Regions from separate parts of the Phytobacter palmae genome, predicted to be linked through region 3. Evidence: predicted binding sites of a transcription regulator. Region 3 holds the regulator's gene; each other region holds the start of a gene.
The links. Region 3 encodes CRP, which controls carbon source genes, mostly activating them, when cyclic AMP is high. Its sites were predicted from a motif close to ATGTGANNNNNNTCACAT; they were not measured.
Positions count from the first base shown of each region.

Region 1: the regulator CRP is predicted to act here: its motif matches at 3,672-3,689, upstream of AAIG39_RS24910 (maltoporin).
Region 2: the regulator CRP is predicted to act here: its motif matches at 3,976-3,993, upstream of udp (uridine phosphorylase).

Region 1 is NZ_JBCIVJ010000041.1:6,220-11,139, forward strand. Features, by position in the region: gene AAIG39_RS24905 (CBM35 domain-containing protein) at 1-2,164, opposite strand, end outside; gene AAIG39_RS24910 (maltoporin) at 2,177-3,520, opposite strand; gene AAIG39_RS24915 (PTS sugar transporter subunit IIC) at 3,754-4,920, opposite strand, start outside.
Region 2 is NZ_JBCIVJ010000019.1:68,275-73,194, forward strand. Features, by position in the region: gene AAIG39_RS20210 (ABC transporter permease) at 1-357, shown strand, start outside; gene AAIG39_RS20215 (ABC transporter ATP-binding protein) at 345-1,373, shown strand; gene AAIG39_RS20220 (MBL fold metallo-hydrolase) at 1,370-2,434, shown strand; gene AAIG39_RS20225 (histidine phosphatase family protein) at 2,425-2,976, shown strand; gene AAIG39_RS20230 (dienelactone hydrolase family protein) at 3,049-3,861, opposite strand; gene udp (uridine phosphorylase) at 4,117-4,878, shown strand.
Region 3 is NZ_JBCIVJ010000002.1:25,036-29,955, reverse strand. Features, by position in the region: gene argD (bifunctional acetylornithine/succinyldiaminopimelate transaminase) at 1-473, shown strand, start outside; gene AAIG39_RS02845 (YccS/YhfK family putative transporter) at 470-2,548, opposite strand; gene crp (cAMP-activated global transcriptional regulator CRP) at 2,602-3,234, opposite strand; gene AAIG39_RS02835 (OsmC family protein) at 3,544-3,948, shown strand; gene AAIG39_RS02830 (phosphoribulokinase) at 4,072-4,920, opposite strand, start outside.

The DNA of each region.
Region 1 (4,920 bases), on a different contig from region 3:
ACATGTAGCCCCAGTCGCCCGGGAACTTGCCGAAGCTAATGGTGTTTGTGCCCGCGTTTAGCGTCACAGGCACAACCATTTGCTGACCTTTTTCATCGGTCTGCGGGAATTCAACCGCGATGGGCGCACCCTCGTTCACAACAAACGAATTCTTTTTACCGCCCCATTTGCCGTTGAAGGTCACGTGTAACGCGAAGCGCCCCTCCCAGGGAACCTCCACCTGCCAGGTAACCTTGTCGCCTTCACTGGCGAACGGGCCGAGAAAACCGTCGTCGCCAATGGCAAGCTGGTTTTCACTGGCTTTAACCACATTCAGTTTGCCTTTACTGACATCCAGCACGCCGCCGCCAAAAGTACAGTAATCAGCGGGTGACTTACCGACGGCCTCTTTCACCGTGACGTTGACGGTTTTGCGGGTGCGCAATAGACCATCGTCAGCCGTAAACGTCAGTGCATAGGTGCCAGGCGCGGAGAACCAGGCACGCGTGTCGGCTTTACTGCTGTCGCACAGATGCACCTTGCCATTGCCGTTATTGCTCCAGCTCAGCGCCAGTTTGCGGTCAGGCAGATTGTCGTCTGTCGCGGTTGCTTTCAGCGCCACGCCTTTATCCTGTGTTGTCGTCAGGGAAGCGGTCAGCGCAACGGTTGGGGCTTTATTCTCCTGAGTATGTTTCACGCTGATCACGTTCGATGGTGCTGATGCCCCGCTCTCGTTTTTGGCTATCACGCGGTAGTAATAGGTTTTTCCCAACTGTAAGTTGCGGTAGTCGTCGCGGAACAAGGCCATCGTCGTCGGGTTCCACTCGTTCACCCCATCAGAGATATCTTTGCCGACCACCTGCCAGGGGCCGGTTGCCGAGGCGGCACGCTCAACATCGTAATTGCGCCCAACGGCGGCCCCCATCCAGTTAATGGCAAAAGGCGAATTGGTTTCACGCAGACGCGGCGCATCCGGTACGGGGAGCGCAGGTGCTTTATCTAAACCAGCAAGCTGCGCTGAGGCCGTGCGCACCAGATTCACCACCTCCATTTCCTGATTCGCTTTGCCTTCTACCGGGAATCCTGGCAGGTGGTAGCTGTAGTGGCCGGTGTACTCTTTGTGCCAGTAAAAACCGCCATCATGGCGATGGCCGCGAAAGCCCCAGATAAAGCCGCCGACGGCCTGCGCACCGTTGACCTCGCTGTGCACAATCGACTGCATAATGTCATTGAGCTGCGCGTGGTCAAGCAGGCCAAATTCGCCGACCAGATAGGCTTTTTTACCGCCAATGGCCTGCAGATCTTTGCTGACCTGATCGGGGTGGTTATTCCCGGCATTGGTGTAATAGTGGTTGCTGACGATATCGATATTCGGATCGGTCAGGGCAAACGCATTTATCTTTTTATAGGTGCCGTCGACGATGAGCTGATGCGGTGCCCACTTACGGATCCATGCTGCCGTTTGTTTGAGGAAATCGGCATTGGTATCTTCCAGCTCATTGCCCGTTTCCCAGGCCATGATTGCTTTTTCATCGAAGTAGGCTCGCCCGGTTACCGTATTGGTACGAGTAATCACCTGACGAATAACGTCCAGATAGGCTTTAAAGGTTTTACTGTCAGTACGGTAAAAATCCTCGGGTTTTTCATGATAGAACGCGGCCAGTTGTTCACGGCCGCCCCACCACCACCAGTGATCGATAAAGGGCAGGATTAAACGCAGTCTTTGTTTATCGGCTTGCGCAATCATGTTGTCGTAAACTTTCATCGCCTCTTCATTCAGACGCGGCATCCCATCCGGCGTTTCAGGCGCGAGAATATGCGTTGCGCGCCCGCATGCTACATCGTTTTCCTGTTGAACAGAGAGCACATAGACACGCTGCGCTTTGGCGCCGGTTTGCACCATCGCGCGGATCCAGTTTTCCTGTTCTTCTGCCGTTGGCCATTTGAAGTACTGCCCCCAACCGCGTGGATCGGCTTTGCAAACTCCACGCGCGTCATCCTCAATGCGATGCAACTCCGGCGCGTGGATACCGGCAAAGCGAAAGATGCTGTTGCCGTCTTTCAACTGCGCGCCATCACGCGTGATAAAGTTTTCGAAATGTGACTGTTCTGCGGCCATGGCCCCTGCGCTTCCCAACACCGAAAGCATCGACACCAGCAGCCATTTACGTAAAGGTTTAGACATGTTCATCTCTCCTTAGAACCACACTTCCGCCTGGACGCCAAAGTTTACGGTGTCCGTACTGCCGCTGCGGCTGTACCCCCCGGCGGAGATGGTATTGGTACTCCAGTCATAGTTGCCGTCCAGGGCATCAGATACGCCTTTATCCCATTTGGCGTACGTTACAAAGAAGCGCAACTGCGGGCGACTCCAGTAACCCGAGTCGAACGTCAGGGTTGGTGCGACGGTCACTTTCGTCAGCCCCCCTTTGCCTTTGCCATTCACGCCTTTGTAGTTTTCATCATCCAGATACTCGTAGCCCACTTCATACTGCATGGCGAAATTCTTGGTTATCTGGTGATACGGACGAACCCCGGCAACCCAGCGAGTGCGGCCCCAGCCGTCGGCATCGCTGCTCCACCAGCGGTAATTTTTATCCTTCTGGTAATAGGCGAAGGTCGAGATATCAACGTTATTCACTGAGGCCATGCTATCCAGCAGCACACGCCACGACTGGGTATCGTCCAGGTTGGCCCAACCCCAGCCATTTTTACCCAGCGAATCCCCCGCCCCCAGCCCACGTCCATACTGCATAACCAGTTTTGAATAGCCGCCGGTCAGCCCCCAAAAACCATCAAAATTGTAAACCCCGGTGATGCCATAGCCTTTTTCAGCAGACGTTGGATGGTTTTCATTGCGGTTCATGTGATGACCGACGAATTCAAGATCCAGACCGGTGCCGCCGATTTTCTTCAACCACACGTTGAGGGAATAGTCATCCGGATACCCCTGGTCGCCCTTATCAACAGGATAGGCTTTGGTTTCATCGGTCGGAGAGAAGGCGTAGACACCAGCATCCAGGCTCGCAAAACCGAGATCCATACGATCGAAACCGCCACCGGTACCGTTGTACTGAATGTATTCCCAGTCGTACTGATGACTTGAGGTATTGGAACTGCTGTAGCGCTTGCCGCCCCAGAAGGTGATACCCGGCGCGAAGTCGAGATTGCTTAATTCAACAAACCCTTCGCGGAATTGCGCGTCATGGCCATCATCGTCCCGGCAGTTCCAGTCAGCGGTACATTTGCTCTGATGGGTAATATTGGCCTGAATTTTTGCCACCGCGCCTGATGTTGATTTCAGCGTAACCTGTGGAATTAATTCGATTTTAGTGTCTTCTTCGTTCCCCAGACGCCATTTCCCATCGGGCATCAATCCTACGGAGTCGACGCGGTTGCCATCGGAATTCGCCAGAATGCCGGAACGGATATAGCCATGAAGCGTGAAGTCATATGCCTTAACCTCCTCGGCCTGGGCGTTCGCGCAGAGTGCAGCGTTAATGAGTAAGGCCAGAGGTATTAATCGGTTCAACCTGTTCATGATTTTCCTTTTTCTTTTTCTGAGTGAAAGAGCGTCTTATTGGCGCGAAGGGAAATTTACGGATCAAAAAATGAAAAGTACATCCGAATATGGAAAGCGCTTTCCATAATTGCCGGATCAAATCACAAAATCGAGAATAATGGCAATGATAACGTGATGAAAATCACATAAATGGGTGTGGGTCATAAAAAAGCCAGCGCGGTCATCGCGCTGGCCGGGAAACGGCGGCAGGTTTACTTACTCTCTGCATCCAACAACTGGCGTTCATACACCCTAAAGAATGGCCGGTAGATCATCCAGGAGTTGAACAGCGCAAACAGGCACATAAACATGTTTTTCCAACTGCCGTTTGCTGACCAGGCAGCGCCGAGCGGCGATGGCATCGACCATGGTAACATCGCCACGGCGCGGTCCAGTACGCCAAGGTGTGTGAGATACCAGGCAATACAGGCATTAATGACAGGAACGAAAATAAAAGGGATTAAAAATATGGGGTTAAGGATAACCGGAAAGCCAAACAGAATAGGTTCGTTGATATTAAACAGCGAGGGAATAAAGCCAAGTTTCCCGACGCTTTTCAATTGCCGGGAACGGCTGCGTAGCGCCATAAAGATCAGTGGTAAGGTAGAGCCTATTCCGCCAATCAGCAGATAGAAATCCCAGAAACCCTGCAGATAAATATGGGGAAGCTGTGCCTGCCCGCTTGCCAGCGCCTGCTGGTTTTCAAACAGATAAGTCATCCAGAAGGGATTCATAATGCCGGTCACAATTAAGGCGCCGTGGATGCCGACAAACCATAATAAATTGCAAATAATCAAAGAGATAAGAATAGCTGTCAGCGTATCAGAGGCGATAATTAACGGGCGAAAGGCTTCGCTTATCAGACCCGGCAGGATCATGCCAGTGGTCAGCTTTAACGTCATATTTACCGCCGTGACAGACAGCATCACCACCAGCAACGGCACCAGGAGCTGGAAACCATTGCGCGTCATCACCGGCACCTCATCCGGCAGGCGTATACACCAGCCTTTATTGTAAAAAAATCTAATAACTTCAATACTATAAAAGCTTGATATCAACGCGCTAAATATCCCTAACCCTCCTAAATAAACATTGCTCCCATCTGTGGTTTTAAAGCCAATAAAGAGCAGAAAACTTATGCACCCTGTCAGGCCCGATAACCTTTCCGGCAACTGGTATTGCTTGGCAAGACTGGCGCTGGCCCCAAAGGCAATGATTAGCGCCACCAGACCAATCGTCAGTTCAAAGGTGGGTAAAAGCATCGGGCGAACAAACTGGTAGTAACCGCCAAACCACGAGAAAGGGTTAATGGAAACAGGCGGAAAGATCAACGGCACCATCAGGCTACCGACGATAACAAAAGGCATTGCCAGCGCAAA
Region 2 (4,920 bases), on a different contig from region 3:
GTGCATAACAGCATGCTGCAGCTCGATCCGGCGATGGAAGAGGCGGCAAGTCTGGCCGGTGCCAACTTCTCTCAGCGTCTACGCCATATTGTGCTGCCGTTGCTCGCTCCCGCCGCATTTGCCGGGGCGCTGCTGGTCTTTCTGACCGCCGTTAATGAACTGACCGTCTCGGCGCTATTGTGGAGCGCGGGCAAAGAGACGCTCGGCGTGGTGATTTTTAATCTCGACGAAAGCGGCAACAAGGTGCTGGCCTCGGCGATTTCCGTGTTAGTCGTGGGGCTGGTGGCCTGCGTCATGTTATTGCTGAGTAGTCTTGGCAAATATTTACCCAAAGGAGTTATCCCGTGGCAGAGCTAAAACTGGAACGGCTGAACAAGGTATTTGGTGAACAGGCTGTCGTGCGGGATCTGAACCTGACCATTCCAGAAGGGGCGTTCACCGCGCTGCTGGGGCCGAGTGGCTGCGGCAAAACCACCACACTGCGGATACTCGCCGGGCTTGAACATCTCTCCTCCGGACGTTTGTTGCTGGGGGATCGCCTGCTGGCAGACGCGCGGGTGCATATGCCGCCGGAGACCCGCGATATGGGAATGGTGTTTCAGTCTTATGCCCTCTGGCCACATATGACAGTGGCGGAAAACGTGGGTTATCCGCTGAAATTGCGCAAAGTGAATGGCGCTGCGCGCCAGAAGCAGGTGATGGAAGCGCTGGATGTGGTGGAACTTGGCGCTTATGCCGGGCGCTCGCCGCAGGAACTCAGCGGCGGTCAACGTCAGCGTGTGGCACTGGCCCGTTGCCTGGTGTCGGAACCGGAAGTGGTGTTACTGGATGAACCGCTGGCGAACCTTGACCGTCATCTGCGCGCCACCATGGAGCAGACGTTTCGCGAGTTTCACCGTCGTACCGGGGCGACATTCGTCTATGTCACCCATGATCAGGCCGAAGCGATGGCGCTGGCCAGCCATATTGCAGTGATGCATCAGGGGGAATTAATGCAGTGGGGTGCGCCGCAGACGCTGTATCAGCATCCACAAAATGCCTGGGTGGCCAGGTTTATCGGCAAAGGAAGCATTCTGTCGCTGGCGGCCCGGCACCCGGCATCGCAATTGGATAGTCTGCAACTGCATGAAGGTCTCGCGCCCGACACTACCCAGCCGCGTCAGCAGGTCCTGGTTCGTCCGGAACATGTCGTGGTGGGTGATACGGGCTTACAGGCAACGGTGGAAAGTTGCATTTTCCAGGGAGAACGCTACCTGCTGGAACTGCGTCTGCCGGACGGACAGCGCTTAAGTGCTTTCCATTCTTTACCGTTGCGAGAACAGCAGAGCACAGGCGTGCGCCTGATGCAGGGATGGTGCCTGGAGGCGGCGTGACGGTACAGATTGAGATTATCAGCGGGACAGGACATAAAGCTCCCGCAGCGATTCTGGTTTCTACGCCCCGGCAACGTATTTTACTGGATGCAGGCGGTGCGCTGGATCCGCATGCGGAACTCTGGCCAGTACCGGAAAAGATCGATGCGATCCTGTTAAGCCATGATCATGTCGATCATATTGGCGGTTTACATCGTCTTGCGCCGCACATTCCGGTTTATTGTACGCAGACCACGGCACAATCATTACCCGCTGGGCATAACGTCCACCCTATTGCGGTGCGTGGCCAATTCCGATTGGGCGACATAACGGTGACAACGGGCAGTTGCGGACACGCCTGGGGTGGGGTGTGGTTTCATCTTGATGTGGCAGGCGGCCTGTTTTATAGCGGCGATATCAGCATGGAATCGGCGCTGTTTCGCTTTGACACACCGCCGCCTGCACAGACAGCGCTGGTGGATGCGTCATACGGGCTCTATAACGTTTCGCAACGTCAGCAGTGGGATAAATTGCGCGAACGTCTGACGCTGCCTGTGCTGTGTCCGGTGCCGCCGTCAGGCCGGGCGGTGGAACTGGCGCTGCTGTTAGCGCGTGAGGGACGTACCGACATCGTACTTGATGCGCCTTGTCAGGAGATGCTCAGGCAAATGGCCGCGCATAATGACGGCAGTTTGCGCCAGGAGGTGGAGGCGGATTTGCAGCAGCTTTTGCGCACGCTTCCGGCGTTTTCCGCTCAGTCATCGCTGATACTGGCAGCAGATCCTGATGGGCAAAGTGGGATGGCGGGCGAACTGCGTCGACGCAAAGATTTCCATCACCGAACGCTGTTTACGGGTCATATGAATCGCCTTAATCATCAACAATGGCTGGCCGGTGATGTGGATTTTTGTCGCTGGAATGTGCATCCAACTCTCAATACCTTAATGTTGTTAGTGTCGATGCTAAAGTGCAGCAGGCTGGTGCCGATGTTTACTCATGTAGAGGACATTCAGCACTGGCAGTTCGCACCTGGATGTCACATCGTTACACAGAATATTTTGGGGGTGGAACTATGCCACTGATATGCAAACCCTTTGTTTTCGTTCGCCACGGCGAGACGCCGCTTAACCGCGATAAAGTGATTGGCGGGAGTACGGATGTGCCGCTGACCGACGAAGGGGAGCAGCAGGCGCGTTCCGCTGCACCCATTCTGGGCCGTTATGACTGGAATGGGGTGGCGGTGAGTTCGCTCAGGCGGGCTCAGCGTACCCTTGAACTGGCACTGCCTGGCGCGGAGCATGTTGTTATGCCGGATTTATGTGAACGCGACTGGGGCGAGCTGGAAAACCGTCCGCTGGCCGAGCTGACCCCCTATGAAAGCACGCCTCCTGGCGGCGAAAGCTGGGAGACGTTTTGCACCCGCGTCACGGATGCCCTTAACAGCCTGCTGGAAAAATATGACACGCCGTTGATTGTGGCGCATTCCGGTGTTTACCGGGTGATCCGTTACCACGCCTTCGGCACGCCTTATGGCGATCGCGTGGGTAACGCGGTGCCTATGTGGATCTCTCCCGGCGAAACGCCACAAGAGTGGCAGATTGTCCCACTGGCGGAACGCGATTAAGCGGCACGAGATACAAGAAGTGCTGCGGGCAACACAGGCCATATTTTCCTGTGTCGCACCGCATGGGCAGTATTAGCGTGATACGCCGCCGTAGCGGGCGAACCACTCCAGCATCCGGCGCCAGCCATCTTTGGCCGATTCTTCATGGTAGCTTGGACGATAATCGGCGTTAAACGCGTGCCCGGCATCAGGGTAAACAACGATCTCGGCGTGCGCGTTGGCGGCGCGTAACGCCTGACGCATTATGTCGACAGTCTCCAGAGAGATCCCGGTATCCTGCGCGCCATACAGACCAAGCACTGGCGCATTGAGGTCGGTGGCGATATCTACCGGATGTTTCGGTGAATTCAGTGATTTTTGTCCCACCAGTTTTCCATACCAGGCGACCGCTGCCTTCAGTTGCGGGTTATGCGCCGCGTACAGCCAGGCAATCCTTCCCCCCCAGCAAAAACCGGTCGCCAGCAGGCGATGGGCATCACCGCCGTTACGTGCCGCCCAGTTGGCAACATGGTCGAGGTCGGCCAGCACTTGCGCATCGGGTACCTTCATGACCAGTCCATCATAAAGGGTCTGAATATCGGCGAAATCATTCGGATCGCCCTGACGAAAATAGAGTTCCGGTGCCACGGCCAGATACCCTTCGAGGGCAAGGCGACGGCAAAGGTCGCGAATATGCTCATGTACGCCAAAGATTTCCTGAATCACCAGTACAACGGGCAGGGGATCTGAGGCATTTTTAGGCCGCGCATGGTAGGCAGGCATGCTGTCGCCCTGGCTTGGAATCGTGGTTTCGCCTGCGATGATGGCGTCTTCCGGGGTGTGTAGTGTGGTTGAAGCGTGAGGTGATGCCGCCGGTGCGAAGCCCGGTAATGTATTTGTTGTCATGGCGTTCTCCATACCCTTTATTTAGCGCTCCACTAACTATAGTCCGACAGAGCGCAAATCATCCTGTACGAAAAAGGCTATCTTTTGAGCAGGGCGAAAAGGTTGAATGTGTTAATGTGATGTTTATCACTATTTTATGGAAATGTTATGCAAACAAATTGCATCATGGCGATCTGAGTCACGAAATTAAGCGCATGCCTTCTGTAAAGTACCGTTTTGCTTCTTCTGACTAAACCTGATCACAGAGGAGTTTTTATGTCCAAGTCTGATGTTTTTCATCTCGGCCTCACCAAAAACGATTTACAAGGGGCTACGCTTGCCATCGTTCCGGGCGATCCAGAGCGTGTGGAAAAGATCGCCGCGCTGATGGATAAGCCGGTTAAGCTGGCATCTCATCGCGAGTTCACCTCCTGGCGCGCTGAACTGGATGGCAAAGCTGTCATTGTCTGCTCCACCGGTATCGGCGGCCCGTCAACCTCTATCGCTGTGGAAGAACTGGCCCAACTGGGTATCCGCACTTTCCTGCGTGTCGGTACGACAGGCGCTATTCAGCCAAACATTAACGTTGGCGATGTACTGGTGACTACCGCCTCCGTACGTCTGGACGGTGCAAGCCTGCATTTTGCGCCGATGGAATACCCGGCCGTGGCTGACTTCGAGTGCACCACCGCGCTGGTGGCTGCGGCGAAAGAGGTTGGGGCAACCACCCATATCGGCGTGACCGCCTCATCGGATACCTTCTATCCAGGCCAGGAACGTTATGACACCTTCTCTGGTCGCGTGGTGAGCCGTTTCAAAGGTTCTATGGAAGAGTGGCAGTCAATGGGCGTGATGAACTACGAAATGGAATCAGCAACATTGCTGACCATGTGCTCCAGCCAGGGCCTGCGTGCCGGGATGGTGGCGGGCGTTATCGTCAACCGTACTCAGCAGGAAATTCCAAACGCTGAGACCATGAAGCAAACGGAAAGCCATGCGGTGAAAATTGTGGTGGAAGCCGCGCGCCGTCTGCTGTAAAGGGTTCCTTGTGTATGAAGGCCGGCATGTCCGGCCTTTTGT
Region 3 (4,920 bases):
TCCTGACCAGCGCCAAAGCGCTCGGCGGTGGTTTCCCGGTAAGCGCCATGCTCACCACCCAGGAGATCGCCAGCGTATTTCATCCTGGCTCCCACGGCTCAACCTATGGCGGTAACCCGCTGGCCTGTGCCGTTGCCGGTGTGGCATTCGACATTATTAATACGCCAGAAGTATTAAATGGCGTAAATGAGAAACGCGAACTGTTTGTTAAACATCTGCAAGACATCAACGCGAAGTATGATCTGTTCAGCGAAATTCGCGGCATGGGGCTGTTGATCGGTGCGGAGCTGAAACCGCAGTACAAAGGCCGTGCGCGTGATTTCCTCTACGCTTCGGCGGATGAAGGGCTAATGGTACTCAACGCCGGTCCTGATGTGATGCGTTTTGCGCCGTCGCTTATCATTGAAGAAAACGATATCGAAGAAGGGATGCTGCGCTTCGCGAAAGCAGTAGCCAAAGTCATTAACGCTTAAGACCGCAAGCGGCGATTTAACCAGATGCCGTGATGTGGACGCTGACGCCATGCCACCGACGAGATGGTGTGCATGGTGTTCAGATGCCCCAGGATCCGCTGCAGATGTTGTTCCAGCGTACTCATTGGGCCATACGTCATACTCTCCGGCGCTTCCAGAATATTCACATCCCCTGAACTTCCCGGACTATCATACTCCAGCCGCTGTTGACAGCGCTGCAGGGCAATTTCGCATGATTGCAGGTATCGCTGTGCCAGTTCCGGGGTGAGCATGGTATGTTCCCGCGCCAGCGTCGTCATTGCATTAATATGTTCGACAATAAACTGGCTGTGCGTGACCCACAGCTTCATTTCTGCCAGATAACGCGTATCAAAGCCAGGCTCCTGCATGGCCTGATTGAGCGAGTTAAACAGCGCATTGTGTGCCTGGTTTACCCGCATGCGCTGCCAGGCCAACGGAGTAACCTGCGGATCATCGCTCAGGATCAGCCGAATGGCATCCTGGTAAGTTTCCAGCGCGTCGTGGGCATTTTTTCGCAGCAGCCCGCTCTGCCATTGAGGCCATAGCCAAACCATGCCGCCAAAAGCGATCAGGCAGCCGATCAACGTGTCGATAAGACGGGCAACAATAAACTGGTCACCATTGAGTGTGAGTAACTGGAGCGTGTATACCGCGGTAAGGGTAAAGCCCACCATCGCCCAGCCGTAGCTTTTGCGGATAATCAGATAACTCACCAGCGTCACGATCAGCATCGCGGTCAGCGTGAAGCCTTCCGGTACGTGGTAGTGCAGCGTCGCGCCGGCAATGATCAATCCGGCCATGGTGCCTGCCGCCCGGTGCAGAATGCGTACGCGCGTTGCGCCATAACCGTTTTGCGTAACAAACATCACCGTCATCATTATCCAGTAGGGTTTTGGAAGATGCAGCGCACTGCCCATCAGGCTGGCAATACTGAGCATGACGCTAATTCGTGCCGAATTACGTAAGGCTGAGGATTTGAACGACAGATAGCTTTTGAGTGCCGGGAGCAGGGGCAAGCGACGCTGCTTCTCTTCCATCAGGTCTCGCACATACAGTGGACGCTGGGTACGCAGAACTCGGGCTATCTGGCTGAAATGCCAGGCGCAAAAATGGCCGACCGGATTATCCGGGTGCTGGCGGGCAATTTTCTCGAGTGCGCCAATCTGTTTATCCATATTGAAGCGTTTGGGATAGCGGTGATAAAGAATATCATCGGCGATCACACGTAACCGCGCGGCCACGGTTTGCGCATTCCAGCGGATAACCTCTTCGGCATGGCTGCGTTCAACCAGCTCCTGTACTTCCTGCGGTTGGTGCAGACTAACGGCAATATGTTCCTGTAAGTCGAGAGCTACCTGGAAAACGCGGCGTAACCGCTTGTAGTCGTTGTTATTATTCGCCGCCAGCATATGCAGCTGTTGGTAACACTGGCTGATCATATCCACCGCTTTTTGCTGGCGCGCCAGTAGTGGCGGAAGGGCTTTTTCGGGATCGACATGCTGCGTCAGCAAACTGTATTTTGCTTCGCAATAGTCCGCCAGCTGGCGATACAGCAGACTCAATGATTCACGTAGCGGTTGCTCCCGCCACAGCCAGAACCAGAAGGCGTTAAACGCGCCGTACCACAGTGTCCCCAGACCATAAATCAGTAACGGTTCCCAGATGGGCATGCTACCGGCGAGGCTGAGCGTAAAGATGGCGGCAATGATCGAGGCGGGGAGCAGGCGCCCGTGCAATGCGCTGATTTCTGCCGTGACGCCGAGGACCAGCGTTAATCCGGTCAGGATCAGCGGTAGCGGAACATTTTGCGTCAGTAATAACTGTACCGTGAGGCTACTGCCAGCGAAGAGAGTGCCGCCGATGAAGACACGTTTGAAGAAACGTTTATGCAGCGTATCCAGACCGGCAATATTGCAGCAGGCAGGAACAAGGGAAAACAACAAACCGAGATCGAGACGGCCCGCGATGAGACCCACGGTCACAGGGAGGCATAACACCAGCGTTTGTCGCAGTGCATAGTTGATTTCGGGGTGATAAATCAGCCTGCGCCACATGGAAAAGAGAGACAAAAACGGCGCATCGTTAAGGGCGACGCGCCGCTTGAGAATTAACGTGTACCGTACACGACGATGGTTTTACCGTGCGCGGAGATCAGGTTTTGATCTTCCAGCATTTTCAGGATACGACCGACAGTTTCGCGGGAGCAGCCAACGATCTGACCAATTTCCTGACGGGTAATTTTAATTTGCATACCGTCCGGGTGGGTCATTGCATCCGGCTGTTTCGCCAGATTCAGCAGCGTCTGTGCGATACGGCCTGTCACATCAAGGAAGGCGAGGTTGCCGACTTTTTCTGAGGTGACCTGCAGACGACGCGCCATCTGAGAAGACAAACGCATCAGGATATCCGGGTTCACCTGAATTAATTGACGGAATTTTTTATAGGAGATTTCGGCCACTTCACAAGCGGTTTTGGCGCGTACCCATGCACTGCGCTCCTGACCCTCTTCGAACAGACCCAGTTCACCGATAAAATCTCCCTGGTTAAGGTAAGAGAGGATCATCTCTTTACCTTCTTCATCCTTGATTAGCACAGCCACTGAGCCTTTGACGATGTAATACAACGTTTCCGCTTTTTCACCCTGGTGAATCAGCGTGCTCTTCGATGGGTACTTATGAATGTGGCAATGAGACAAGAACCATTCGAGAGTCGGGTCTGTTTGCGGTTTGCCAAGCACCATGCGCGGTTATCCTCTGTTATAAGCTGGCTCCAGACGCTGGATTCACATATCGCGTCCGGGGTTGCAATCTATCTTCCCCATACCTGGGAAGTGGACCGTCAGACATGCCTGCGGCCTGTAATATGTGATGTCCTCTGCATACATACATAACATCAATGTATCACTGTAGCATCCCGATTGTTTTAGCATAGCTTTTGTCGCCTGTCTCCTGGTGTCTCGCTTCAGCTTGACGCAGGTCGCCTTCCGTTGCGAGTTTTCTTATGTACGCGTAATCTGTAAAGAAAACTGTAACTCCGGAGTGAATTAAAAATGCAAGCTCGAGTGAAATGGGTAGAAGGTTTAACGTTCCTTGGCGAGTCTGCGTCCGGGCACCAGATCCTGATGGATGGTAACTCAGGCGACAAAGCCCCAAGCCCGATGGAAATGGTGCTGATGGCAGCAGGAGGATGCAGCGCTATCGATGTTGTATCTATTCTGCAAAAAGGCCGCCACGATGTGAAAGATTGCGAAGTGAAGCTGACCTCAGAGCGTCGTGAAGAGGCTCCGCGTCTGTTTACGCATATCAACTTGCACTTCATCGTGACCGGCAAGGAGCTGAAAGAGGCGGCGGTATCGCGTGCGGTGGATCTCTCTGCCGAGAAATATTGCTCCGTCGCGTTAATGCTGGAGAAGGCGGTGAAAATCACGCATTCGTATGAAGTGATTGAGGCCTGAGAACCGCTTTCAAAGGCTAAGCAGGTAAGTCGGATAAGCGTAGCGCATTCGACCTTTTCCCCGGTGGCGCTACGCTTTCCGGGGCTACACCTGGCGGGGGAAGATATTGTGTCCGCCGCAAGGCTACTGAATTTTCTTCCCTTCCATCAACCGCTGTACCAGCGGGGTCATGATGAGCTCCATCGCCAGTCCCATTTTCCCACCCGGCACCACAAGCGTATTCATGTGCGAAATGAACGAACCCTGCAGCATCGCCAGCAGCCAGGGATAGTCGATCCCTTCAAGGTTACGGAAATGAATGACGACCAGACTTTCATCCAGCGAGGGGATGACCTTCGCCGCGAACGGATTGGAAGTATCAACGGTCGGCACGCGCTGGAAGTTAATATGGGTTCGGGAGAACTGGGGGGTAATGAAGTTAATGTAGTCTTCCATCGAGCGTACCACCGAGTCCATCACCGCTTCACGGGAATGTCCACGCTCACCGGTATCACGCACCAGCTTTTGAATCCATTCAAGGTTAACTATCGGAACCACGCCCACCAGCAGATCGACATGGCAGGCGACATCATGCTGTGGCGTTACCACGCCGCCGTGTAACCCTTCATAAAACAGTACATCTGTTGGCTCTGGTAAGGGCTGCCAGGGGGTGAACGTGCCGGGAACCTGATTCCAGGGAACGGCTTCATCGTAGGTATGCAGATATTTTCGTGCCTGACCTTTGCCGGTTTGTCCGTATTCGATAAATGTCTGTTCCAGCAGGCCGAAATCATTCGCCTCCGGGCCAAAGTAGCTGATATGTCGACCTAAATCCCGGGCCTTACGGATTACCATGTCCATCTCCGGGCGGGTATAGCGATGAAAGCTGTCACCCTCGACCTCGGCGGCATGCAAATTCAGTTGAGCAAAGATTTTGCGAAACGCGAGGCTGGTGGTAGTGGTTCCCGCACCGCTGGAACCTGTTACGGCAAT